One region of the Rahnella sp. PD4 genome, then DNA from elsewhere that is predicted to be linked to it. Evidence: predicted binding sites of a transcription regulator. Region 1 holds the regulator's gene; each other region holds the start of a gene.
The links. Region 1 encodes PhoB, which activates phosphate uptake and scavenging genes when phosphate is short. Its sites were predicted from a motif close to CTGTCATAAAACTGNCNNAT; they were not measured.

Region 1 (5,082 bases):
CAGCCAGTTGTACCTGATACTGCGCAAAATCTTGGTTTTGTTGCTGCACGCGCTGGTTAAGCTGCGGGAAAAGTTGCGCGAGCGAAAAAAGCTGTTGTCGCACCGGCCGGAGTTGCATCAGTTCTGTTTGCCGTTTCTGTAAGGCTGCCAGCGGATGCTGTTTTTCCAGAGCTGCCTGACGCTGCTGTGCGGCGTTAAGGGCTTCGGTCAGTGCGGTCTGCCGGGTTTGATGCTGGCGGTTTTCTTCATCCAGTTTTTGTCGTTCTGCCGTTATTTGCCGCAGTGTTGTGTTCTGGTCAGCGGCCTGTTTCTGCGATTCACTGACCGCCCGCTGTGTTTCTGCCAGTGATTTGTGCCACTGAGCGATTTCACCGTCCAGCGGCAGGATTTTTTCTTCGATCAGCGTTTGCATCCGGCGCTGTTCTTCGGCCTGCTTCTGACGTGCAGTTTGCGCCTGTTCTGCTGCCTGGTTCAGCGGCGCCATCTGCGCGATCTGCTGTTCCTGTTGCTGTATCAGTTGCGTCAGATGCTGCTGAAGGCGTTGTGACTCTTCCTGACAACGCTGACGGTCATTGAGTAACGGACGCAGTTTTTCCGCCGGTTCACTGCGTGCCAGCTGTTGTAACTGCGGCGCGGCGGCCAGATTTTCCTGCTCAGCGGCAGCCAGCTGCAACTGAGATTGCTGAAGTTTTTGCTGCACCTGTTGCCATTGTTGCAGCCAGTTCAGATCCCGCAGGCGTTGCTGCGCCTGTTGGCTGAGGCTGTTTTCCTGTGCGTTCAGTTCAGCATGCTGTGCCTCCAGCGTCTGGCGTTGTTCTTCGCTGAGCAGTTCGATGCCGGACATGCGCTGATGCAGACCGTCGAGTACGATGCGCGCTTCTTTATGTTGCTCAAAGACGCGCTGAGACAGCCGTCCGTAAATTTCGGTGCCGGTCAGTTCTTCCAGCAATTCGGCGCGGTCGTTGGCATCAGCATTCAGAAACGCGGCGAACTGCCCCTGAGACAGCATCATGGATTTGGTGAAACGGCCGAAATCCAGCCCGGTCAGTGTGGCGATGGCGTCGAGTTTGTCGCGCACTTTATCGGCCAGAATTTTGCCGCCGGCCAGTAACGCCAGCTCGACTTTCGGTGCCTGCAAGTTGCCATCCGGCGAATTTTTAGCACGACGCTGGCTCCAGAATGCGCGGTAAGCTACGCCTTTAACTTCAAACTCCACCTCAGCCAGCGATTCGGCGGTGTGGCGGGTCATCAGTTCGTTCTGGCTTGGTGTGATGTTCAGACGTGGCGTCTGATGATAAAGCGCCAGACAAATGGCATCAAGCAGGGTGGTTTTCCCTGCACCGGTCGGGCCGGTGATCGCGAATAATCCGTTGCTGGCGAACGGCTCGGCAGTGAAATCAATTTTCCATTCGCCTTCCAGCGAGTTCAGGTTTTTTAAACGCAGGCTGAGAATTTTCATTGTGCGCTGTCCTCTGCATTCTGACCGTGCGTGACCTGCTCAACAACCTGAGCAAAAAGAGTGCGCATCCGCGCCTGACGGGGGGCATCAGGGTCCGGCTCCAGCGCCAGCCGCCGTTCAAAGACGTCGCTGACGCTCAGTTCACTGAGGGTCTCTTTTTCCTGCTGCTCAATGCTGCTGATGCGCTGTTCTTTGCTGCGGCGCAACAGGACAACTTCCACCGGCAAATCCGCAGTCAGCGCCTGAATACGCCGCTGAATATCGCTGAGATAATCCTGCGTGGCGACTTCGATATCAAGCCAGACGGGTTTTTGTGCATCGCCGCCTTCGAACTGCGCCAGTTGCTTTTCAATTTCCGCCAGCGAGCCTTTGAGTATCTGCATGGGCTGGAAAACAGGAATTTCCAGCGTGTCGATGGCACTGAGCGTTGCCCCGTCGAAATCGAGCAGATACACACTTTTGGCTTTGCTCAGTTCGTCAAAGCTCAGGGCAATTGGCGAACCGCTGTAACGGATGTGGTGAGTTTTTGCGACGCACTGTGCGCGGTGAATATGGCCAAGCGCCACATAATCAACCGGCGGGAACGCCTGCGCGGGGAAGGCGTCAAGTGTGCCTATATAGATGTCACGCACGGAATCAGAAGTACTGACGCCAACGGTGGTCAGATGGCCGGTTGCAATAACGGGCAGCGGTATGCCAAGTTCATCACGCCTGGCCTGCGCGGCCTGCCAGAGCGCGTCATAATGTGCGGCGATGGCTTCCTGCAATGCCAGTTGTTTGTCGCTGCCGGACTGACCGGCCTGACTGGCCAGCAGATCACGCGGGAGTAAAAACGGGATGGCACACAGTACCGCGCCCGGTTTTCCGTCACGCTGACTGAGCACCAAAATCTGTTCAGACAGATTTTCGCCGACAGTGGCAATCACCCGCGTATTCAGGCAGGAAAGTAGCTCGCGTGATTCATTAAGTGTTGCGACGGAATCGTGGTTGCCAGCCAGTACCACCAGCTGACAGCCGGTTTGTTGTAATTCCACCACGAAGCGGTTATACAATTCGCGGGCATAACTGGGCGGTGATCCGGTATCGAAAATATCACCCGCGACAATCACGGCGTCGACCTGATGTTGCTGCACCTGACCGGTCAGCCAGCGCAGAAATGCCTGATGTTCGGCTGCACGGCTTTTGGTGAAAAAGTACTGGCCAAGATGCCAGTCTGACGTGTGGATCAGGCGCATGAGACTCCTGTATGAACCCTGGATGACGACAATGGGGCAAAGTATAAACGTCGGCGGGGGGAGATGTCCCCGATAAATCAGTCCAATTTCAGCGAGATGGCCGCTAATTATCTGTCATATTTGACTGTAATGAACCATTCTTTTCATTCATAAATCTGTCACAAAACTGACGCATAATGGCGCCCGCAATCAAATAAAAGATCGCTAACCTATTGGCAGGACCTACGATGGCTAGACGTATATTGGTGGTTGAAGACGAAGCTCCAATCCGTGAAATGGTGTGTTTTGTACTGGAACAAAATGGCTATCAGGCCGTAGAAGCTGAGGATTTTGATTCAGCGATTGGGCAGCTTGTTGAACCTTACCCTGAACTTATCCTGCTCGACTGGATGTTACCTGGCGGTTCCGGTATTCAGTTTATTAAGCATCTTAAACGTGAGGCGCTGACCCGCGAAATTCCGGTAATGATGTTGACCGCACGCGGTGAAGAAGAAGATCGGGTGCGTGGCCTCGAAGTCGGTGCCGATGATTACATCACCAAACCGTTTTCCCCGAAAGAGCTGGTTGCCCGCATTAAAGCGGTGATGCGTCGCATCTCGCCAATGGCGGTGGAAGAAGTGATCGACATGCAGGGTTTAAGCCTGGATCCCTCGTCTCACCGGGTGATGGCCAACGAACAGGCGCTTGATATGGGGCCGACAGAATTTAAGTTATTACACTTCTTTATGACGCATTCTGAACGTGTTTATAGCCGGGAACAGTTGCTCAATAACGTCTGGGGCACTAACGTTTATGTGGAAGATCGCACCGTAGACGTGCATATTCGTCGTTTGCGTAAGGCGTTGGAAACCAGCGGACATGACAGAATGATCCAGACTGTTCGTGGTACCGGATACCGTTTTTCAACGCGTTATTGAGTCCTCACAGCGGAGAATCTGTGTGCTAGAACGTTTGTCATGGAAACGATTGGCCGGCGAATTTTTTCTCTTTTGTCTGCCAGCGTTAATTCTCGGTATTTTCGTCGGTCATTTCGGCTGGCTCCTGTTTGTGTCGCTGGTTGCGGCACTGGGCTGGAATTATTACAACCAGCTTAAACTCTCTCACTGGCTGTGGCTTGACCGCAGTATTACGCCGCCGAACGGCCGCTGGAGCTGGGAGCCGCTGTTCTACGGGCTTAACCAGATGCAGATGCGCAACCGGCGTCGGCGTCGCGAATTAGGTCAGTTGATCAAACGTTTTCGCAGCGGTGCTGAATCGCTGCCCGATGCCGTGGTGCTGACCACGGAAGAAGGCAATATTTTCTGGTGTAACGGGCTGGCGCAGGATCTGCTCGGTTTCCGCTGGCCGGAAGATAACGGGCAACATATCTTCAACCTGCTGCGTTATCCGGAATTCCGGCTGTGGATCCAGACCCGCGATTTCAGTCGGGCGCTGAATCTGCAACTCAATAACGAGCATTACGTCGAGTTTCGCGTTATGCCTTATTCAGAAGGGCAACTGCTGATGGTGGCACGCGATGTCACACAGATGCGTCAGCTTGAAGGTGCCCGGCGTAACTTCTTTGCTAACGTCAGTCATGAGCTGAGAACCCCGCTGACCGTATTGCAGGGATATCTGGAAATGATGGAAGACGCCAAACTGGAAGAACCTTTCCGCACCAAAGCACTGGATACCATGCAGGAACAGACGCGGCGAATGGACGGGCTGGTGAAGCAGTTGCTGACGCTGTCGAAAATCGAAGCTTCAGCGAATATTGATTTGCATGAGAAAGTCGATATTCCGGTGATGCTCGGTATGCTCGAACGTGAGGTGCAAACGTTAAGCAACGGCCGGCATGAGGTGGTGTTTCGCATTAATGACAAACTGAACGTCTTTGGTAATGAAGATCAGTTGCGCAGTGCGGTATCGAATCTGGTGTATAACGCCGTCAACCACACGCCTGCCGGGACGCGGATTGAAGTCAGCTGGCAGCAAACGCCGCATGGCGCGCAATTCCAGATCAGTGATAACGGACCGGGCATTGCGCCGCAGCACCTCCCGCGCCTGACCGAACGTTTTTACCGGGTCGATAAGGCCCGCTCGCGGCAGACCGGCGGCAGCGGACTCGGGCTGGCGATCGTCAAACATGCGCTCAGCCATCACCACACCAAACTTGAAGTCATGAGTGAAGTGGGGGTCGGTACGCGCTTTATGTTTACGCTGGCACCGAAGTTGATTGTTCCTCCGGAACAGGCCAGCCAAAGCGATGTAAAGGGATAAAAATCAAGCCACAGCAACAAGCTGTGGCTTCTTTTAGCAAACGTTCATCAGCCATTAGACATCGCCTCTTTAATTAATCCAGTCCGAAGTTCTGCTTTGAGTTGCAGTTCTGTGACGTTGAGCAAATCT
Region 2 (5,082 bases), on a different contig from region 1:
TCAGCGTGACGTCCGGCAACTGACCCAGCGTTTGCAGGCACTCCACCAGACGTTTCGGCAGTTGCATCGCCAGCGTATTTTTCAGGCTCTGATTCGGGTGTTCCTGACGCTGCGTATTCAGAAACGCCGCCAGATCAACATCAGGAAGTAAGTTAACGCTCACAAACTCACCCGGCTGCCAGTAGCTCGAAAGCTGTAAAACTGCCGGACCGGACATGCCACGATGGGTGAAAAGAATGCTTTCACGGAAAACCGTGCCGTCTTGCGCAGTCAGAACCGCAGGCACTGACACGCCGGAAAGCGTCTGCAAATGATCGAGCAGCGGTTTGTGCAGGGTAAACGGCACCAGACCGGCGCGGGTCGGCAGCACTTTCAGGCCAAACTGTTCCGCCAGACGGTAACCGAAGGGTGTCGCGCCCAGCCCCGGCATGGAAAGCCCGCCGCTGGCAATAACAAGTGAGTGAGTGCTTACAGTGGAGCCATTCACCTTGATGACAAAGCCATTTTCGGTTTTCTGCACATCGGAAATCTCGCTGCGCAGGCGTACATCGACATTGCCCAGCCCGCATTCTTTATCGAGCATGCTGACGATTTGCTGTGCCGAGTCGTCGCAGAACAACTGCCCGAGGGTTTTCTCGTGCCAGGCGATGCCGTAACGGTTGACCATATCGATGAAATCCCACTGGGTGTAACGCGCCAGCGCGGATTTACAAAAATGCGGATTTTCGGAAAGATAGGCAGCGGGTTCAGCATAAAGGTTGGTGAAATTGCAGCGTCCGCCGCCTGACATCAAAATTTTGCGTCCGGTTTTTTTGCCGTTATCCAGCAGCAGAACCCGGCAGCCACCTTGTCCGGCCTGCGCCGCGCAGAACATGCCTGCCGCACCTGCACCAATGACTACCACATCAACCTGTTCCACTTTCGGCCTCTCTTTTACGGAAATTCAACTACGTTTTACATAAGGTTCGCCCTGTTTACCGGGGCGTTGAGCCGCGGATTGTAAGGGACAGGCGCCTGTTAAACCAGCCAACAGACCGTTTCCTGAACGTCGTAAGTAAATGTTTCAATCACCAAAGGAGGAATAACTTTTTGATAAATAAAAACTTAACCAAATCCAGGGTAGATATTGGACTGTTTTTAGTCAAAAAAATGTCATATTTTCCTTTTCCCCTCCCCCTGTTCTCGCAGATAATGCGCGGCGTTCATGACCACTAACTGGCGTAACAATTATGCTGCATCTATTTGCCGGATTGGATATTCATACCGGTTCGTTATTGATTCTCGCGTTACTGTTTGTTCTGTTCTATGAAGCCATTAACGGCTTCCATGATACGGCCAACGCAGTGGCAACCGTCATCTATACCCGGGCAATGCGTTCGCAATTAGCGGTCGTGATGGCAGGGGTATTTAACTTCTTTGGCGTCCTGCTCGGTGGTTTGAGTGTGGCTTATGCCATCGTTCATTTACTGCCAACTGATTTGCTGCTCAACGTGGGTTCTGCTCATGGCCTTGCCATGGTGTTTTCTATGTTACTGGCGGCGATCATCTGGAACCTTGGCACCTGGTATTTCGGCCTGCCGGCGTCCAGTTCCCATACCCTGATCGGCGCCATCATTGGCGTAGGGCTGACCAATGCATTAATGACTCACACCTCTGTGGTCGATGCGTTAAACATCCCCAAAATGATCGGTATTTTTGCCTCACTGATCGTCTCCCCGCTGGTCGGGATGATTATGGCAGGTACCATGATTTTCCTGCTGCGCCGTTACTGGAGTGGCAACAAGAAACATGCACGTATCCACCTGACCCCTGCTGAACGGGAAAAGAAAGATGGCAAGAAAAAGCCGCCATTCTGGACACGTATCGGCCTGATCCTGTCGGCTATCGGCGTGAGTTTCTCTCATGGCGCTAATGATGGTCAGAAAGGTATTGGCCTGATCATGCTGGTTCTGATTGGTGTGGCTCCGGCGGGTTTTGTGCTGAACATGAGTGCAACCGGTTACGACATTACCCGTACCCGCGACGCCGTGACCCACCTCGGACAGTATTATCAGCAACATGCTGATGCCGTACCGCATGTGGTAGCACTGACACCGATAGTGCCTGCACCTGATGTTAATATCGCACCGACTGACGAGCCCAAAGTGTTCCACTGCGACAGCAGCCACGCACTTGACGCCATTGGTCGTGCGCAAAGCCTGCTGACTAATCTGCAATCTTATAGCGACCTGTCACCGGACGAACGCAGCCATATGCGTCGCCTGCTGATGTGTGTTTCTGATACTGCGGATAAAGTGGCGAAGCTGCCGGAAACTTCCGCCGCAGATAAACGCTTCCTCGGCGAGCTGAAAACCGACATTCTGCAAACCGTCGAATATGCACCTATCTGGATCATTATCGCGGTAGCGCTGGCGCTGGCACTGGGTACCATGATTGGCTGGAAACGTGTTGCGACCACCATCGGTGAGAAGATTGGTAAGAAAGGCATGACTTACGCACAGGGGCTGTCAGCACAGCTTACTGCGGCAGTGTCCATCGGCGTAGCCAGCTACACCGGCATGCCAGTTTCCACCACGCATGTGTTGTCGTCTGCCGTCGCGGGCACCATGATTGTCGATGGCGGCGGTGTGCAGTCGAAAACCGTGAAAAACATCGCGATGGCGTGGATATTAACCCTGCCGGTGTCGATTGTGCTTTCCGGTGTCCTGTACTGGATTGCCCTGAAGCTGATCTGATGCTTGTCTGACAGGCAGTAAAAAGGCGACCTTGCTCAGCAGGTCGCCTTTTTTGTTTCCTTATTCACTCATCCTCCCTCACGTTTCTTTCAGTTTCTAATACCAGATCAGCATCGCTAACATACTGATTAATATTAAACCGACCAGTGCCGTAGTCAGGATAAACTGACCGCGAACCCGCTCACAACGGCGAATAAACTCAGGATCGTGATGTTCAACGTAGCGCTGAGCATAAATATAGCGTACCAACCTTATTTGCTTGCCAGGCTGACCGTGAGCCGTAAAAAACCCTCCGCCATCGACGTACTGATACAACAGCGGATCGCACCCCCGCAGAACCACCAGCAATGCGCGCAAAGAAGAGTAATAGCGCAGCATATTCACTACACATACAAAACATAAAGCCCAAAACAGCGCAACGGGACTGATCATGATTCCCCCTCAAGGCGAACTGACACCGCGCAATGCGCCCGTCATGCTGGCACACACCCGGCGTTTCGCCCTGCCTTTCCGCAATTTCACACCCCCGGGCTACCTTCGCCCGCCCTCTTTTCGTACCACAGAAGATTGCCAAAGCAGGAGACGCCTGCATTATTGAGTGTAGGAAACGAATCCGAAACTGTTCATATTATTTATATCTATGGATTCTCAGATAAGGAAATGGGATCTGTATGCTTGATTTATTTAACCATTTTGGCGCTATACTGACGTCATGACATCCGCATGACGCTGATATTGCTATTAACCGACTTATGGAAGGAGTTTTCTTATGGCTTACAAACACATACTTATTGCTGTGGACCTGTCGCCGGAGAGCAAAGTTCTGGTCGAGAAAGCCGTTTCCATGGCGCGCCCGTATAACGCCAAAGTGTCCCTGATCCACGTTGATGTGAACTATTCAGACCTGTATACGGGTCTTATCGACGTTAACCTGGGCGACATGCAGAAACGTATTTCCGAAGAAACCCATCACGCGTTGAACGAACTGTCGCAAAATGCCGGCTATCCGATTTCGGAGACCCTCAGCGGCAGCGGTGATCTGGCGCAGGTGCTGGTAGATGCCATCAACAAATATGGCGTGGACTTAGTGCTGTGCGGCCATCATCAGGATTTCTGGAGCAAGCTGATGTCCTCAGCACGCCAGTTGATTAACACCGTTCATATCGACATGCTGATCGTGCCATTGCGCGATGAGGAAGAAGAAGCGTAAGAGGCGTTGCTGTTAATATTGTAAACAAGCCCGCTGGTTTTCACCTGCGGGCTTTTTTTGTCTTTTTGCCTGGAGAATACGGGTCGATTCCTGAACAAAGGATTAATCTGTATATACAGAATAGGTGATTATCAATATATAAATCACATCCCTCTGTTAATTATGAAGAATATTCAAACAGCATGGGTATATACGGAAGATGTTTTCATACAGGATGTATTATGAAAATCCAGTGTTCACCGGCAGTGAAAGAGAAATTGTTCGTAAAATATAATGTTGTGGAGAAAGAGGTCTTCGAATGCTTTGCTAACCGCGAGGGGCATTATCTGAAGGATACCCGCGAAAAGCTGGCAGCAACACTCCCAATTTAGAGGAAGATATTATGACGACCCGCCATGACGCTCAGGATAATGCAGAAATGTGGGATAATCGCGAACTCGGAGCATCGGAGGAGCATGCAGAGGCAGTTAACCCTTCTCTGGCCGCTGAATTTGATGACATGATGGAGCTTCAGGCCATCTCAATAAGGTTGCAAAAATCGCTGCTGAATAACCTGAAAACCATCGCGGCACATCACCAGATTGGATACCAGCCGATGGTCAGGGATTTACTGACGCGTTTTGCAGAAGCAGAAATGAAAAAGATCCTGATTGACCAATTAAACAAGATCGACGAAGCACAGCGGGATCGCGAAAAAACGGTGCCGGTTACTGAGTTTATTGAAGATTTGCGTAATCAGGCATGAAAATAAGAAACCAGAACGTATGTGCAGCGCTTTCTGGTTTCTTATTAATCATGCGATGCCTTTGGTTACAACGGCGTATAGATATCAAACCGGTGACTTTTGGTCACGACAGCGGCCTGGGCGGCGATATCAGCCATCGGCGGTGCGTAGTCCGGGCGTTTGACCACAATACGTTTAGTCGCTAAACGGCGTGCCGGTTCCAGCAGGCCATCCGCATCTTCATCCGGGCCGACTAATCCCTGAAATACCCGCATCTCTTTCTTCACCAGCGCACTTTTCTGTTTATGCGGATACATCGGGTCGAGATACACCACTTCCGGTTTTGGCGATAGTGCAGCCAGCGCTGTCAGGCTTGAGGCATGCAGCAACGTCATACGCTCGCGCAGCCACGG
Region 3 (5,082 bases), on a different contig from region 1:
ATGTCAATTAACCTTAGTGAAGGCACAAAGATCCAAACCATAGGGAACGTCTTAAAAGTGGGAAATGGGTTATAATGCCGGGCTGGCATTGGTTTTTTAAAATAAGTAGTTCTCTGCTTCAGGAAATTCGTGTGAAAGATTCCCAACAACAACTGCTCCTGTGGGGCAAACCATGACCCGTCCTGCACCGTCTTATAAAGGGCTGACACGTATTGCCTCGCTGGTGTCGCTGTGTGTCGCATTAATCCTGGTTTGCGTCAAAGTTTGGGCATGGGCCGCCACCGGCTCGATTGCGCTGCTGACTTCTGCGGCTGACGGTCTGGTGGATGTGCTGGCCTCAATGGTGACGCTGATTGGTGTGCGTTATGCCGGACGTCCGGCCGATAAAGGCCATCGTTACGGACACGGCAAAGCCGAAGCTGTGGCGGCGTTTGTGCAGGCGCTGTTACTGGGTGGCGCGGGGCTGGTGCTCGGCGGGGAATCCATCGGGCGGATCATCAATCCCGAACCGCTGGCGCAACTCGGTCTGGGCATCTGGGTGATTATCGGCAGTTCCCTGGCCGCGACCGGCCTGGTGCTGATGCAAACCTATGTGGTGAAACGCACCGGTTCAACGGCCATCGCTGCAGACCGTGCGCACTACATCACAGATGTGGCTGTGAATATCGCTGTATTACTGGCGCTGATTTTCGAACGTTACTTTGGCTGGACGCGTTCCGACTCCATCGGCGCGCTGTTGATTTCCTTCTACATGCTCTGGAACGCGCGTGGTATGGCGGCCGATGCCTTAACTCAGTTGCTGGACAGGGAGCTGAGTGCTGACGATCGTAAACGCGTTAAAGCGGCAGTATTAAGTGTGGAAGGTGTGCGTGGCGTGCATGACATCCGCACCCGCAACGGCGGTGACCGTGTGTTTGTCGAGTTCCACCTTGAGGTGGATGGCAATCTGACGGTGGATATCGGACACGATATTGGTGATGCTGCTGAAATGGCGGTCAGTAAATTATTCAAGTCAGCGGATGTGACAGCGCATCTGGAGCCGGACGGGATTGATGACGACAGACTGGATAATATCCTGAGCTGATTGCTTCAAATTCAAGGTCGTGGGCGTCGGCCCACACCGACCAGAGACCCGGTAACGCGCGGGCCTCTGGACTCCGCGCTTTTTAACTGCGCGCTGCCGCTGGAGGCTATGTTTCAGATAGGTGTGTGATAGCCGCAAAATCCCGCCGCTGCGCGGTGCCCTTCGTTCGGGTTACAACCCGCGCAAACAGATGCGCGGTTTTCCACCTCTCCCTCCGGCGGTATTTTGGAACCGGGTGATACCTGAAACATAGCCAGCGAGCAGAAGCGCTTGTTGAAAAAGCGAAGGGAGATCCAAGAGGGAAAAGCACTTTTCCCTCTTGGGCGGTTTCGGCGCAGCGCGTTAAGTGAGCCTCGCACGTAAGAAACCGAAAGTTTCTCGATCAGGCGTTCAGTGCAACTGAGAAACCAAAACTTACCCAATCCGGTTTCGAAGGGTTCCAAAGGGACATCTCCCTTTGAAAAACTATCACTTAATCGCCATGGCATCCCGCATCGTATAGAACAAATCCGTCTGGTCGGTCAGACCGACCACATTCGCTGCATGCGGCCCGAACGCGGCGATACGCAGTTGTGTCCCGGTGTGCCCCTGTGAATCCTCTTCTGAGTTGCCGTAACTGATAGTCATCGGCGCACCGTCTTTGGTGGTCAGTGTTTGCGTCAGGCCGGGCGCTTTGGCATCGGTTTCGATAATCTGGCTGGAATGGGCATGATCGGCGGTGACGATAACCAGCGTGTTGCCGTCCTGTCGGGCGAACGCCAGCGCTTTTTGCACCGCTTCATCCAGATCCACTGTTTCCCCGAACTGGCCGCATGGATTAGCGGCGTGATCTTGTTTATCAATCGATGCGCCTTCAACCTGCAGGAAGAAACCGTTCTGATTCGTTTTCAGCAAGTCGATGGCTTTTTCAGTCATAACGGCCAGCGTCGGGATGTCTGCGGTGCGCTGCGGATTGGCTTCACAGGTAACAGCCGGTTTATCAATGTTGCCGTGATAAGTGGCCTTCGGACCCTGCCAGCGTACCGGCATGTTGCCCTCGGAGAACAGGCCAAGAACCGGTTTCTTCTGGTCTGCCTGCGTGACAGCACTGAGCTGCTCCGCGTTTTCCACCCACACGTAACCCTGTGCCAGTGCCTGATCTTTCAGGGATTTACCCTGGAACTCACCGGCTTTAGCCAACTGGCTGAAAGATTTTCTGCCGCCGCCCAGCGTGACGTCTGCGCGGGTTTGCAATAACTGTTCGGTGATCGAACCACGTCCGCCGTTTTCCAGCCCGTTGCTGGCACATTTTTCCGCCGTTTCTTCCGGACCGTAGCACTTACGTGAGGTTACGTGGGCGATTTGCGCAGCCGGGGTTGCATCCTGCAATTCGGCAGTGGAGACGTTGCCGGTGGCCTTGCCTGCGGCTTTGGCGATCTCAAGAATAGTCTGGTGATCTTTACCGTTAACATCTACACCAATCGCGCCGTTATAGCTTTTAACACCTGTCGCCCAGGCGGTGGCGGATGCTGCAGAATCGGTCACGTAACTCGGTTTCTGCGTTTTCTTATCCAGAGAATAATGGGTGTACTGACCGGTCAGCGGCAGGGCATCGATACCTTTAAAATAGCCGCCGGCGCCTTCTGCATAGTTGCGGGCGGAGGTGATTTCAGAATCCCCCATACCGTCGCCAATCAGTAAAATCACGTTTTTCACCGTTTTGTCTGAAAGTGACGCTTTCAGCGCGGCGGTCTGGTCACCGCTCAGGCGACGCGCGCCACCCGGTTCTGTCAGCACACCTTTTGCTGCGCGGTCAGTCAGCGAGTCAGTTTCAGTGGCGAGGACAGTGGCAGAGGTGGAAAGCAGCAGGGCGGCAGTCACGGCGCGGGCCACAAGAGATACGGATTGTTGCATTGTCAAAACTCCTTTTCATAAACCATCGGAAATAAAAATACACATATAGATATTTTTTGTTACCGAAAGGTTAAGTCAGAGTTGTGACATTTTAATGACAGTGATGGAGAGGATGTTGCTTTACTCCTTCCCTTCGCAGGGGAGGGAGTTATCCGTAGTCTCCTTTTGCGTTTGCAAAAAAAAAGCCCCGATGAACGGAGCTTTTTCACTAAAACGTCAGGGACGCAATTAATTAACCTGAACCGGCATCCCTGAACGCATCTCAATAGCGCGCTGAACCACAGTCTGGTTGACCGCAGGATCCATCGATACGCTGCTTGCGTTACCGGTCAGAGTGATTGGCAGCGGCTGCTGGGAATCAAACTCTTCCTGGTTAGAGGACAGCGGGTTATGGATCTCAATATAACGTTTACCGTCCGGCTCAACGGTGGCTTTCACCGGCTCGTTGATAAACTGAACGCGGGTGCCTTGCGGAACGTTGTCGAACAGCCATTTGATGTCGGCATCACGCAAACGTACACAACCGTGGCTCACGCGCAGACCGATACCGAAGTTGGCGTTGGTGCCGTGAACTGCATACAGACGGCCAACATACAGTGCGTACAGCCCCATCGGGTTGTCCGGGCCAGCAGGGAAGACGGCGGGCAGGAATTCACCACGGGAAGCATATTCTTCATGCATTTTCGCCGTCGGGGTCCAGGTCGGGCCAGCTTTTTTACGCTGAACCGTAGTCACCCAGTTCATCGGGGTGTCTTTGCCCAGTTCACCGATACCGATTGGCAGCACGACCACAGTATTGGTGCCTTTCGGGTAGTAATACAGACGCATTTCAGCACTGTTGATCACGATGCCTTCATGCGGGGTATCAGGCAGGATTAATTGCTGAGGGATAGTCAGCACGGTGCCCGGGGTTGGCAGATAAGGATCAACGCCAGGGTTAGCTTCGAGCATATTGCTCAAACCCATCTGGTATTGCGCTGCAAAATGTTCCAGCGGCAGGCTGCTGCCCTGCGGAACGGTAACTGTGATGTTTTCACCGACCAGACGACCATTATTGGCCGGAAGAGGGTAGACCACAGCAAAAGACGCCTGGCTATATGCAGCAACTGCCAAAACCAGGGTAAGGATTGCGCGAATGCTCATTTTCATATTTTCGTTGGTCGTTAATGCCACACTGGCAGTTGTCAGGATGTTAATTCCCCCCGATCCGATCGTAACCGGCCGGAGGAATAGTGTACTTGCACATAGCACTTGAAAGGGACACGGTATGTGTAACGAATCGCATTTCAGGGCCGCTAATTATAAGGATTTATTTCAAACAGGCCAAAGCTTTCTCATCTTGTTCGAAAAGTTCCCTGCCACAACCGCATTTTTTGCGGCAGCCTGCACATTTTCTTCACATTCCTGACTTTATTTACGGCAAAACGGCACCATGACCAGCGCGGCAACAAACATCCACGCCATGACCTGAAAGATGTCGTTGAACGCCAGTGTCAGGGATTGCGCCGCGACTTTCGCGCCAAATATCCCTTTTGCCATCAGCAATGCCTGAGCGGTGTCCGGCGTCAGGTAGACAATTTTTTGCGCCAGCGAATCTATCATCTCCTGCGCATGATCCCCATAGTGTCCCAGCGATTCGCCGAAACGTGCAGCGTGCACGCGGGTCCAGTCCTGCAGCCAGGTATTCACCGTGGCAATACCAATCGCGCCGCCGAGATTACGCATCAGATTAAACAGCCCTGAGGCGTAGCGCAGTTCCGGCCCCTGAAACGCGGTCAGGGCCATGTTCACACTCGGCACGATGCACAACATAATGAACAGGCCGCGCACCACCTGCGGCCAGAAGAACTGTTCTGCTCCCCAGTAGGTTGTGACCGTCGTCGTCAGCCATAAACTCAGTGCGAAACCGGATAAACCCACCGTAATCAGGACCCGCCGGTCGACACGGCTGATTAATCGGGCGGCGATAATCGTACTGAAGAATTGCCCGACGCCGACCACAAACACCGTTGTGCCAATTTCCAGGCTGTTGAAATCTCGGATGCGGCCGAGGAAAACCGGCGTCAGATATGTTGAGGCATACAGACCAAAACCGACCACCAGAT
Region 4 (5,082 bases), on a different contig from region 1:
CGACACTATCCAGCAGTTGCGCGAAGAAGGCATGACCATCTTCCTGGTTGAGCAAAACGCCAATCAGGCGCTGAAACTGGCCGATCGCGGCTATGTGCTGGAAAACGGTCATGTGGTGCTGGAAGACACCGGTGCGGCATTGCTGGCGAACGAAGCAGTGCGTGCGGCTTATCTCGGTGCATAAACTGGCTTCGGATTTTAAAAAACTGTGTTAAATCTGACAAACCGCACGGCAAGCGCTTTGCGGTTTTTATTTTGTCTATAAATTAACATCTCTTACATTCGTATAACTTTGCATACCATCAGGAACATGTCATGAACACAGAAGGTTTACTCGCCGCCCGTATGGTCAGGCTTAAAAGTTCGGCCATCCGGGAATTGCTGAAACACAGCAAGATGGAAGGCGTTATTTCGCTGGCGGGTGGTATTCCTTCTTCGGCGCTTTTTGATTTCGACGGTCTGCGTGAGGCGACGCAACTGGCCATCACTGAACAGCCGGAGCATGCTTTTCAGTATGGGCTGACTGAAGGCAGTTATACGCTGCGTGAGCGTATTGCCGAGCTTTGTCAGGAACGCGGTGTGGTGGCCAGTCCGGATGATATTGTGGTCACTGCCGGCTCCCAGCAGGCGCTGGATCTGGTGATGCGCGCCGTGGTAAACCCGGATGACGTTTTCGTGGTCGAGCGCCCGACCTATCTGGCAGCCTTACAGACGCTGGAACTGGCGGAGGCCAGACTGTTATCCGTCGGTTCTGACGGCGATGGCATGATTGTTGATGAGCTGGCACAACTGCTGAAGACGCAGAAAATCAAAGGTGTATATCTTGTCCCGACATTCGGTAACCCGAGCGGCGTGACCCTGAGTCGTGCCCGTCGCGAACAGCTGGTAAAACTGGCGGCACAGCACGAATTTCTGATTGTGGAAGATGACCCGTACGGCGAACTGCGTTTCACTGAAGAACGCCAGCCGACGCTTTTCGAGCTGTCGAAGGCGCTGTACGGTAACGCGGATAACATCATCTACACTTCGACATTTTCTAAAATCCTGGCACCGGGCCTGCGTCTGGGCTGGGTCATTATGCCCGACTGGCTACTGCACAAAGTTGCCATCATCAAGCAGGCGGCGGATCTGCATGCCAGCGCGTTGTCGCAGACGATTGCCGAATATTATCTCGGCCTGGGCCGTCTGCCGAAGCAGATCGAAACCATCCGTACGGCCTATAAAAAGAAATGTCAGGTTATGGCCGAACTGCTGGAACGCGAACTGGGAGACGTACTGACGTTTGAATATCCGAAAGGCGGCATGTTCCTGTGGGCACGCTTCCGCGAACCGCGTAATTGTGCTGACTGGATGAAAAAGACGCTGGCGCAGGGTGTGGTATTTGTACCGGGCGAATTCTTCTATGCCGATAACCCGGATCACTCGACGTTCCGTTTGTCGTTCGCTACCGCGACTGAAGAGCAAATGCATGAGGCGGTTGCCCGCCTCAAACGCGCATTGTAATTTTCCTTCGCTTGTCTGTCAGCAGGTACCTTTTTGTGCCCGGTACCTGCCGGCAGGCATTACATGTCGGATGGATAAACTTTACACGGTTTTATATTTTTCGTTCCCTTTTTCCCGCCATTTAACAGCACTTCTTCCGCGTCAAAAAATTCCTGAATATGATCGCTAATGACCGGACAGGCAGCAACACCCTGGAGCAGGGCACCATGCTGCTTTAGCCAGAATAAAATGCGCACAAAACTGGCCGCATTCGGGCGGTAATGGCCGCTTTTACAAGTAATCCCGACCAAAATTCCATTATTTACCGCTATTTCACCGGCAGCCTGTACTGGCGCGCCGCTCAGGAAGCTCGAGTGGTGGAAAATATCCACCCTATGATCGTTAGCGTAAAGGCTATTATTGGGCGCCATCACAAATATGGCCCATCCCTCGCCAGCAGTATTGGTGCTCATATTACCCGTGTGAAACCGTTCACCGCGTGAATTATAAATGATGCCATTGTTGATATAAATTTTTTTATCTTCACGCTGTGCGCTGTCTAAATAAGTGACGCCCATTTGCAGTCTGCGTAGTAATTCTTCTCCCTTTTTATTATCAAACATATCCGGAATATAAAATTCACGCAGCCAGTCCAAAAAACTCAATGGGCTTGAGGACGTCTTCCAGATTGATAACGGGTCTTTACTATAAGCAATGGCCCTTGCTAAAGGAAAATGGCCGGGTATTAATGCTTCCTGCCAGTAATCTTGATGTAAACGGTGATGTGTTTTGCCCGTTATTCCCACCACAAAAGGTTTTACTGCCGCCCTGACTTTAGCCCAACCCCGAAGTCCGTGGCCTGAGCTATCGCCGGTCACGAGTTGAAGAGTGAGGGCCTTAGCGCGTTTAAGAGCCTGATCATGAAGTATCATGACCGCCGCAGCGCGATGGTTTGCAGGCTTACGGTGATAATATTTCTGACAGGCATCACAAATCATTAGCAGCAGATTGGCTTCTAAATCGGGCGTTTCTAACGTAATGATTTTGTAATGTTGTAAGAGCGTATCAATATGAGCCAGATAAACATTGGCCCTTCTGTGAAACAATCCCAGATTGGATTGCTTTTTAAATTCCTCTATCGTCCATATTTTATCTGGCATATGTTCTTATCTTCCATTTTTCTTAATTTCACCTTGTATTTGTATGTTATTTAAGGGGTTGTAAATGAGGTGGGTGGTAGATTTTTCTGAGTGCATGATAATTTTAGTGGCTGTTCAAGTCGAATTCATTATGAATTAAGCAATGCCCTACAAAGCTTTATTTAACATCGCTGTCATATTACTGTCATTGATTTTATGTTTTTCTGTCATTTTTCCATGTCATGTTAGCTCCCGAATAAAAACGTTTCTTAATATCCATTATTTCTCTGCACTTGTTCTACACCAGCAGAATTCAGGAGACAGGCATGTTCATCAACCTCAAAAAAACGGTCATTGGCACCGCGCTGGCGCTGGCTTTCAGCGCCAATGCTTTTGCTGTGACAGAAATTCCTTTCTGGCACTCTATGGATGGCGAGTTAGGCAAAGAAGTGAACTCGCTGGCCGACCGTTTTAACCAGACGCACCCTGATGTCAAAATTGTGCCTGTCTATAAAGGCAAATACGACGAAAGCCTGGCGGCTGGGATTGCAGCGTACCGAACCGGTAATGCGCCTGCGATTCTGCAGGTTTACGAAGTGGGCACCGCGACCATGATGGCCAGCAAAGCCATCAAACCGGTTTACGAAGTGTTCAGTGATGCAGGGATTAAAGAAGACGTTTCCCAGTTTGTGCCGACTGTTTCGGGTTATTACTCCGATTCCAAAGGCCGCCTGCTGTCCCAGCCTTTCAACAGCTCCACGCCGGTGCTGTATTACAACAAAGACGCTTTTAAGAAAGCCGGTCTTAATCCGGATCAGCCGCCAAAAACCTGGCAGGATATGGCGGTGTACACCGAGAAATTACGTGAAGCTGGCATGAAATGTGGCTACGCCAGTGGCTGGCAGGGTTGGATCCAAATCGAGAACTTCAGCGCCTGGCATGGTCTGCCGATCGCTACCAAAAATAATGGCTTCGATGGCACGGATGCTGTTTTGGAATTCAACAAACCAGAGCAAATCAAACATATTCAGATGCTGGAAGACATGAACAAAAAAGGTGATTTCACCTATTTTGGTCGTAAGGATGAATCCACCGCCAAGTTCTATAACGGCGATTGCGCAATGACCACCGCCTCTTCCGGTTCCCTGGCTGACATCCGTCAGTATTCTAAATTCAGCTATGGCGTAGGCATGATGCCTTACGACGCAGACATCAAAGGCGCCCCACAAAACGCCATCATCGGTGGTGCAAGCCTGTGGGTAATGAACGGCAAAGACAAAAATACCTACAAAGGCGTTGCCGAATTCCTGCAATTCCTGACCACACCTGAAATTGCTGCCGAATGGCATCAGAAAACCGGTTATCTGCCGGTGACCACCGCCGCGTATGAACTGACCAAAAAAGAGGGCTTCTACGACAAGAACCCGGGTTCTGACGTTGCTACCCGCCAGATGCTGAACAAGCCGCCATTGCCGTTCACCAAGGGTCTGCGTCTGGGCAACATGCCTCAGATCCGCACCATCGTGGATGAAGAACTGGAAAGCGTATGGAGTGGTAAGAAAACTGCCAAAGAAGCATTAGATACTGCGGTACAGCGCGGGAATTTGTTACTCCGTCGCTTCGAAGCTTCTACTAAGTAATCCAGTTTTGCTCCCTCCCCAGCGAAGGGGAGGGTTGGTGGGGTATTAAAGACAGCTTAGTCGTTTGCAAAACCCTCTCCCAACCTCCCCTTCGCAGGGGGAGGAGCTAAACCCGCCATCGCATCAACGAGTACACCATCATGAGTTCACACCGTCCCGGTTTTGGTTGCAGCTGGCTGCCCTACGCGCTGGTATTGCCACAGCTGCTGATCACCGCGATATTTTTCCTGTGGCCTGCAGGTCAGGCGCTGTGGTATTCGGTTCAGACGCTGGATCCGTTCGGCTTATCCAGTACGTTTGCCGGTCTGACTAACTTCATACAGCTGTTTCAGGACCCGTACTATCTCGATTCGTTTTATACCACGTTGAAATTCAGCTTTATGGTGGCGTTTATCGGGCTGGCCGTTTCGCTGTTTTTCGCGGCGCTGGTCGATCACGTTGTACGCGGCAGCCGGATTTATCAGACGCTGATGATCCTGCCATACGCCGTTGCGCCTGCCGTGGCCGCCGTATTGTGGATGTTCCTGTTCAGCCCCGGCCTCGGTCTGATCACCCATTTCTTAGGCTCGATGGGCTATAACTGGAACCACGCGCAAAACAGCGGTCAGGCGATGTTTCTGGTGGTGCTGGCATCGGTCTGGAAGCAAATCAGTTACAACTTCCTGTTCTTCCTGGCGGCATTGCAGTCGATCCCCAAATCTCTGGTGGAGGCGGCGGCTATCGATGGTGCGGGTCCGGTTCGCCGGTTCTTCCATTTGGTGTTGCCGCTGATTTCGCCGGTCAGTTTCTTCCTGCTGGTGGTCAATCTGGTCTACGCCTTC

Region 2: a site for PhoB is predicted at 1,139-1,158, ahead of pitA (inorganic phosphate transporter PitA). Genes of this name have one in related genera too.
Region 3: a site for PhoB is predicted at 3,059-3,078, ahead of phoA (alkaline phosphatase). Genes of this name have one in related genera too.
Region 4: a site for PhoB is predicted at 2,813-2,832, ahead of ugpB (sn-glycerol-3-phosphate ABC transporter substrate-binding protein UgpB). Genes of this name have one in related genera too.

The regions. Positions count from the first base shown of each region.
Region 1 covers NZ_JBLZQF010000003.1:515,654-520,735, forward strand. The annotation lists gene sbcC (exonuclease subunit SbcC) at 1-1,459, opposite strand, end outside; gene sbcD (exonuclease subunit SbcD) at 1,456-2,694, opposite strand; gene phoB (phosphate response regulator transcription factor PhoB) at 2,922-3,611, shown strand; gene phoR (phosphate regulon sensor histidine kinase PhoR) at 3,634-4,953, shown strand.
Region 2 covers NZ_JBLZQF010000005.1:137,789-142,870, forward strand. The annotation lists gene ACOZIO_RS14635 (NAD(P)/FAD-dependent oxidoreductase) at 1-919, opposite strand, end outside; gene pitA (inorganic phosphate transporter PitA) at 1,230-2,735, shown strand; gene uspB (universal stress protein UspB) at 2,832-3,167, opposite strand; gene uspA (universal stress protein UspA) at 3,505-3,945, shown strand; gene ACOZIO_RS14655 (hypothetical protein) at 4,167-4,316, shown strand; gene ACOZIO_RS14660 (hypothetical protein) at 4,328-4,690, shown strand; gene rsmJ (16S rRNA (guanine(1516)-N(2))-methyltransferase RsmJ) at 4,756-5,082, opposite strand, start outside.
Region 3 covers NZ_JBLZQF010000001.1:101,567-106,648, forward strand. The annotation lists gene ACOZIO_RS00455 (cation diffusion facilitator family transporter) at 173-1,084, shown strand; gene phoA (alkaline phosphatase) at 1,553-2,977, opposite strand; gene ACOZIO_RS00465 (L,D-transpeptidase family protein) at 3,206-4,126, opposite strand; gene ACOZIO_RS00470 (DHA2 family efflux MFS transporter permease subunit) at 4,388-5,082, opposite strand, start outside.
Region 4 covers NZ_JBLZQF010000012.1:40,797-45,878, reverse strand. The annotation lists gene livF (high-affinity branched-chain amino acid ABC transporter ATP-binding protein LivF) at 1-184, shown strand, start outside; gene ACOZIO_RS22075 (PLP-dependent aminotransferase family protein) at 316-1,503, shown strand; gene ACOZIO_RS22070 (hypothetical protein) at 1,563-2,642, opposite strand; gene ugpB (sn-glycerol-3-phosphate ABC transporter substrate-binding protein UgpB) at 2,948-4,261, shown strand; gene ugpA (sn-glycerol-3-phosphate ABC transporter permease UgpA) at 4,402-5,082, shown strand, end outside.